Linked DNA regions of Cellulophaga algicola DSM 14237. The protein of the gene in region 1 interacts with the protein of each later gene in a pairwise test. Links are inferred from orthologs where the notes say so. Each region holds a gene or a part of one and is shown on either strand. Other genes may lie near its edges.

What was found. Proteins that work in one complex are often made in the same cells at the same time.
Region 2: the proteins of CELAL_RS08880 (region 1) and CELAL_RS02940 interact in binary tests that used the Escherichia coli proteins (3 or more experiments, as listed by UniProt). The link is inferred for Cellulophaga algicola DSM 14237 from one-to-one orthologs.

What each region holds. Positions count from the first base shown.
Region 1 is NC_014934.1:2,053,351-2,056,885, forward strand. Bases 205-3,204 are described here. They hold CELAL_RS08880 (diacylglycerol/lipid kinase family protein), read left to right. Parts: upstream 205-1,260; coding sequence 1,261-2,148; downstream 2,149-3,204. Other genes in these bases: CELAL_RS08875 (LTA synthase family protein), read left to right, coding at 205-1,264; CELAL_RS08885 (phosphatase PAP2 family protein), read left to right, coding at 2,277-2,846; CELAL_RS08890 (sugar phosphate isomerase/epimerase family protein), read left to right, coding at 2,992-3,204. Outside these bases: more of CELAL_RS08875, read left to right, coding at 1-204; more of CELAL_RS08890, read left to right, coding at 3,205-3,535. UniProt on the Escherichia coli protein: In vitro phosphorylates phosphatidylglycerol but not diacylglycerol; the in vivo substrate is unknown.
Region 2 is NC_014934.1:692,847-696,340, reverse strand. The notes cover bases 439-3,397. They hold CELAL_RS02940 (citrate synthase), read left to right. Parts: upstream 439-1,255; coding sequence 1,256-2,539; downstream 2,540-3,397. Other genes in these bases: CELAL_RS02935 (dimethylarginine dimethylaminohydrolase family protein), read left to right, coding at 2,660-3,397; CELAL_RS02945 (glycogen synthase), read left to right, coding at 439-1,118. Outside these bases: more of CELAL_RS02945, read left to right, coding at 1-438; more of CELAL_RS02935, read left to right, coding at 3,398-3,494.

The DNA of each region.
Region 1 (3,535 bases):
TCAAAAAGCATTTTCCGAAGTAAATGAAAATTTTACGAAACACGAAGAAATGGCATTTTTTCCATCAAAAAAAGGAATCTTTAGAACAGTAAAAAACGCTGATAGTACACAAAGCCAGATAAAACCCAATGTTATTTTCATTTGTATTGAAAGTTTAAGCGGTAAGTTTTTAAGTACATTAGGGAATGATGAAAATATTACTCCCACCTTAGATGCTTTGGCTAATCAGAGTCTGTTTTTTAGTAATTTATTCGCTACAGGTACCAGAACAGTTCGTGGTATGGAAGCAATTACTTTATCTATTCCGCCTACTCCAGGACGAAGCATTGTAAAACGAAAAAATAACACCGAGCTTTTCACTATCGGCGAAGTATTTAAATCACAAGGGTATGAACGTTTCTTTTTCTACGGAGGAGATGGGTATTTTGATAATATGAATACTTACTTCGGAGGTAATGGTTTTAATATTGTAGATAGAGGGAGAGGTTTTCTCTTAGATAAAAGTATCAGAACGACCAGAACAAATATAGAAGATGATGAAGTGACTTTTGAAAACGCTTGGGGTGTTTGTGATGAAGATATTTATAATAAGGTATTAAAAGAAGCAGATAAGGCCTTTACAACAGGAAAACCTTTTTTCGATTTTGTAATGACCACTTCTAATCATAAACCATTTACATACCCAGAAGGAAAAATTGATATTCCATCTGGAACAGGACGAAATGGTGCCGTAAAATATACTGATTATGCTATAGGAGAATTTTTAAAAACAGCAAGAACTAAACCTTGGTTTAAACATACTGTATTTGTAATTATGAGTGATCATTGTGCAAGTAGTGCCGGACGTTGGGAGTTAGATGTGAGAAATTATCATATTCCGGCATTAATCTATAACCTGCCGAATATGCCAAATGCTAAAATTGATAAGTTGTGTTCTCAGATTGATGTTTTTCCTACGCTATTTGCTACCCTTAATTGGGATTATAAAACGAATCTCTTTGGGCAAAATATTCTTAAAATGAAACCTGAAGACGAGCGAGCGCTTATAGGTAACTATAGAAAATTAGGGTATTTAAAAGATAACAAAGTTCTTATTTTAGGGGATGGTCATACCGCAAATCTCTATGACTGGAATTCCGCTGATAATAGTTTAAAGGAATTACCGATGGATGATCAAGTTTTGCAAACATCAATTTCTAATTATCAAGTGGCAGATTATCTGTATCATAATGGAGGACTTAAACTTTCAAATTTAGCAAAGTGATACAAATACATTTCATAGTAAATCCTATTGCAGGTCATGGATCATCGTCCTTGAGTAAAGCCTTTTTAGAAAGCTATTTTATTGGTAGTGTACATCAAATAACGGTAAAGTATTCAGAATATAAGAAGCATGCCATTCAATTAACAAAAGAGTCTATTGAGGAGAAAGCAGCTATTATTGTAGCTTGTGGCGGAGATGGTACTATAAACGAGGTAGCATCTTGTTTGGTAGGTATAGCTATTCCTTTAGGAATAATTCCCATAGGTTCAGGAAACGGATTGGCTTCTAACCTTAAAATCCCTAAAAACTTGCGGAAGGCATTGGCTGTTATTAGGAGTAATCGGACTATTAAAATGGACGTTGGTAAGATTAATAATCGTTTCTTTTTTAGTAATACAGGTGTTGGTTTTGATGCTGAGGTTATAAAACATTATGAATCTAAAAAAAAGAGGTCCTTTCTAGGTTATGTGTATGCTTGCCTTACTTCAATTAAGAAAATTGAGCATCAAGAAACTATAGAGATAAGTTTTAATAATGAAATCCGGATCATTAATCCTTTTATTATTCTAATCTCAAATTCTAATGAAATGGGTTATCACCTGAGTCTTACGCCTAAAGCATCTTTACAAGATGGTTTATTAGATGTGTTAATTATTTCTAAGATTAATAGATTAAAAATATTTTGGCTTGGTATTCTTGTTTTAATAGGTAAGATTAATTGGCTTAATGAGGCTAAAAACTATCAAGTTAAAGCGTTGGAATTGTCAAGAAATGATCAATCTTTTTTAGAATCTCAGATAGATGGGGAATTTCATAAGCTAGAAAAGGACAGTATCAAGATTACGGTTATAGAAAAAGCTCTTTCAGTTTTAGTGCCTTCATAAAATAGTATCAGATAATGAAATGTTGTAATCTTTAAATTCTCTTTAGAATTGAAAATTACTTTTGATGAAAAAGTAAATCAGGTGTGTTTTAAAAATCAATGCTTACCTGTTTTTTATGTCAAATTTATATGAAAAATTTTATTTTGATACTAAAGCTAAAACTTTCAAGTAATTTACTAGTATTTGGTTTACTACTATTAGGCTGCCAGCCTTTAATTGCACAGGATAAAGCCATTGAAACTTCTGGCGATATTTTATTATTTTCTTTACCAGTAATGGCTTTAACGGGTTCATTAATTGCTAAAGATTATGAAGGTACTTGGCAATTTACTAAAGGAGCATTATTAAATCAGGGGGTTACTATTGGGCTTAAATATGCTTTAAATAAGGATAGACCTTATGGTAATGGAGAAAGAGCTTTTCCTTCTGGTCATACATCAACCACTTTTCAAAGCGCTGCATTTATTCAAAAGCGTTATGGTTGGAAATATGGTATTCCGGCGTATGCATTAGCAGGTTTTACAGGGTACAGTCGTATTAATGCGCAAGCACATGATGGTTGGGATGTGTTGGCTGGGGCGGTAGTTGGCGTTAGTAGTGCCTATTTGTTCACAACTCCCTATGCTCAAGAGCATTTTGATATTAGTCTTAAAACTGGAGCAGGGTCTTATCAATTAGGATTAATCTACAATTTTTAAACAGCATTCTCTTTAAAAGTAGATATACTCTTAATCAATCGTTGTAGTAGATTTAAATCAGGATTATTAGAAACATTCAACCGTATTCTCTTGATAATAAATTATCTTAGTTTATTGACTCAAAAATAAACTCAAAATTTAAATCATGAAAAAAATAACATGCTACACGGTTTTCTTAGCCTTAGCTTTGTTTTGCGCTTCTTGTAAGGAAGAAAAAAAAGCAGAAACTCCTGAAAGTGCCCCAGAAATTATTGAAGAAACTAATTTTGGGGGTTTAGCCTTATATACCGTCAGAGATGATATGGGTACGGATGCAAAAGCGACATTAGAAGCAGTATCAGATGCCGGGTATAAGAATATTGAAGCTGCCGGATACGAGGAGGGTAAATTTTATAACATGACTCCTGTAGCTTTTAAAACTTTATTAGATAGTTTGGAGCTTACCCCTATAAGTTCTCATCATAGTTCAGTGACATTAGAAAATGCAGCTGAAATGATGGCTGATGTAAAAGCGGCAGGATTTGAATATTTTGTTGTGCCAATTCCGCCAATGGGATTGTTTCATTATGATGATGCTACTAGTACTATGAGTATGTCTGGTGGTATTAAAAACCTTACCGAAATTATAAATGCATTGGGAGAAAAAGCGCACAATGCCGGGTTGAAGTTATTATATCATAACCACGATT
Region 2 (3,494 bases), 1.4 Mb from region 1 along the record:
ATTTACATGATTGGCATTCAAGTTTGCTTTTATTTTTAAGAAAGTACCATCCAGCATTCGAAAAATTAAAACAATTACGTTTTGTGTATACGATTCATAATTTAGCTATTCAAGGTATTCGTCCGTTTGGAGGTAATTATTCATCTATTCATAATTTCTTTCCAGAAATTTCTATTGATTATGATAACTTAAGAGATTATCGTTATCACGACTGTATTAATTTAATGGCCGTAGGTGTTCGTCTTGCAGATGCTGTTCATACGGTTTCTCCATCGTATAAAGAAGATATTTTATTACCGAGTAACCCGCCAGATTTTATAGGAGGAGAAAGCTTGGAGATAGACTTGCAAAATGCAGACCGGGAAGGAAGATTGTTTGGTATACTAAACGGTTCCAACTATAATAATATTCGCTCTGTAGAAAAAGGTAGATTGTATCGCAATATCATTAGAGCATTATTTGGATGGTTACAAGAGGAATCAAAACAATACAAATATGATTTCCTAGCGCATACTGGTGAAAAAATAATGGATTATGTAGAGAAAAAACCCGCCTTTATCGTTTCAAGCGTAGCAAGGTTAACAGAGCAGAAGTTTTATTACATTAAGCATTCTCCTGAGGCTTTTGTAGCCATATTAGATAAGCTAGAAAAAGTTAATGGTGTCTTTATGTTATTAGGTACAGGAGCGCCAGAATACGAGGAGATGTTTAGAGAGATAAGTTATAAGCATAAAAATTTTATTTTCACGAATGGGCAATCAGAAGATTTGATAGATAGTATTTATTTGGAATCAGATTTATATTTTATGCCTAGTCTTTTTGAACCCTGCGGGATAAGTCAAATGTTAGCTATGCGAAATGGGCATCCTTGTTTAGTTCATTACACAGGAGGTTTAAAAGATACGGTTAAACATCTAAAAACAGGCTTTACTTTTGATGGCAAAACTACCGATGATAAGATAAAAAATATGGTAGATTCTTTTGATTTGGTTTTAGATATTTTTCTAAATGACAAACCGCAATGGAATAAAATTAAATTAAGTGCAAAAAAAGAACGCTTTACTTGGGAGAAAAGTGTAGATGAGTATTATAAATTTCTTTATGCTATAACGATATAGTAGACTTTTGTTGCTATTTATTGAAAATAATCAAAAGAAATCTTCATTTGTTAATAATACAATAAATGATTTTTTTTGAATTGTTAATGGCACGTCTTTTTCTTAAATTTACGGAGTACTAAAAGTTAAAAAAACACATGTCAGACAAAGCTATATTAGAATACCAAGGGAATAAATTTGAATTCCCAGTAATTAAAGGTACAGAGAATGAATTAGCAATAGATATTAAAAGTTTAAGAGCATCAACTGGAATGATTACTATTGATCCAGGGTATAAAAATACGGGCTCTTGTGAAAGTGCTATAACATTCTTAGATGGTGAAAAAGGAATATTGCGTTACCGAGGATATTCAATAGAAGAATTGGCTGAAAAAGCAGACTTTTTAGAAGTTGCTTATTTGTTAATTTTTGGAGAACTTCCTAATAGCGAAGAACTAGAGAAATTTCATTCAGATATTAAATCTGAATCTCATGTAGATGAGGAAATGAAAAAAATCTTAGATGGTTTTCCTAAGTCGGCTCATCCAATGGGTGTATTGTCTTCTTTAACAAGTGCATTGATTGCTTTTAATCCAACTTCTGTAAATGTAAGTTCAGAAAAAGAAATGTATTGGGCAATTGTACGTATCATGGCAAAATTTCCGGTATTAGTTGCTTGGACGTTACGTAAGAAAAAAGGCTTGCCTTTAGATTACGGCGATGATTCTTTAGGGTACGTAGAGAATATTCATAAAATGATGTTCAAGAAACCGAACCAAGAATATAAAAAAGACAAAACTATAATTGATGCATTAGATAAACTTCTAATTTTACATGCAGATCACGAACAAAACTGTTCTACATCTACGGTACGTATAGTTGGTTCTTCTCATGCAGGTTTATTTGCTTCTTTATCTGCTGGTATTTCTGCATTATGGGGACCCCTTCATGGTGGTGCTAACCAAGCTGTTTTGGAAATGTTAGAAGCCATTGAAGCTGATGGTGGTGATACTAAAAAGTACATGGCTAAAGCTAAGGATAAAGAAGATTCATTTAGATTAATGGGCTTTGGACATAGAGTATATAAAAACTTTGATCCTCGTGCAAAAATTATCAAGAAATCTGCTGATGAAGTTTTAGGTGCTTTAGGTATTGAAGATCCAATTTTATCTATTGCGCAAGGATTAGAGAAAGAAGCATTAGAAGATCAATATTTTGTTGATAGAAAATTATATCCAAACGTAGATTTTTACTCAGGAATTATTTACAGAGCTTTAGGCATCCCAACAGAAATGTTTACAGTAATGTTTGCATTAGGAAGACTTCCAGGTTGGATCGCTCAATGGAGAGAAATGAGATTAAATGGTGAGCCAATTGGTCGTCCTAGACAAGTTTATGTTGGTGAAAACTTAAGATCTTTTATCCCTGTAGAAAAAAGATAAATATTTTATCAAATTATAATTTAAACTGCCTTTTTGTTTTTTGCAAAAAGGCAGTTTTTTTATTATTAGATTCTTATTTTTACGCTCAATAATTACTAATTATTCATTTTATATTATTTTATGCTTGATTTGAACATTAAGGATGAGACGTCAAAACTTTTAGCAGTTATTTTAGGAACTGCTAAAAGTTGTGGGCCTACTCCAAAACCAGAAGAAGCTTACGATCCAAAATCCTTAGAACATATTCTTGCAGGAACCTATCCTGTTGAAGCTGATATGGTATTAGAAATGGATGCTTTTGAAAAAGTATTAAATAAGTATGATGTACAGATATTTAGGCCGAAAATACTTAAGGATTGCAATCAGATATTTTCAAGAGATATAGCTTTTGTTATTGATGATTTCTTTTTTAAAGCAAATATACTTCCAGATAGAGAAGAAGAGTATTTAGCAATTGGTGACGTCATTTCGCAAATAGCTCCGGATAAGGTAATTATTCTTCCAGAAGAGGCCCATATAGAAGGTGGTGATGTAATGCCATGGAATGAGTATATATTTATAGGAACATATACTGCAGAAAACTATTCACATCATATCACCGCAAGAACTAATAAAATTGCGGTGGAGTATATTAAAAGTTTTTTTCCAAATAAAAAGATTAAATCCTTTGAGCTTAGAAAATCAACCAATGCACGTGAAAATGCATTGCATTTAGATTGTTGTTTTCAGCCTATTGGAAATAATAAAGCCATCTTACATAAAAATGGTTTTCTAGTTGAAGAAGAGTACCAGTGGTTGGTAGCTTATTTTGGAAAAGAAAACGTTTTTGAAATAACAAGTGATGAAATGTATACGATGTTTAGTAATGTTTTTTCAATTTCTCAAGAAGTAGTAGTTTCAGAAAAAAGTTTCACGCGTTTGAATACTTGGTTAAGGGTAAAAGGTTTTGTGGTAG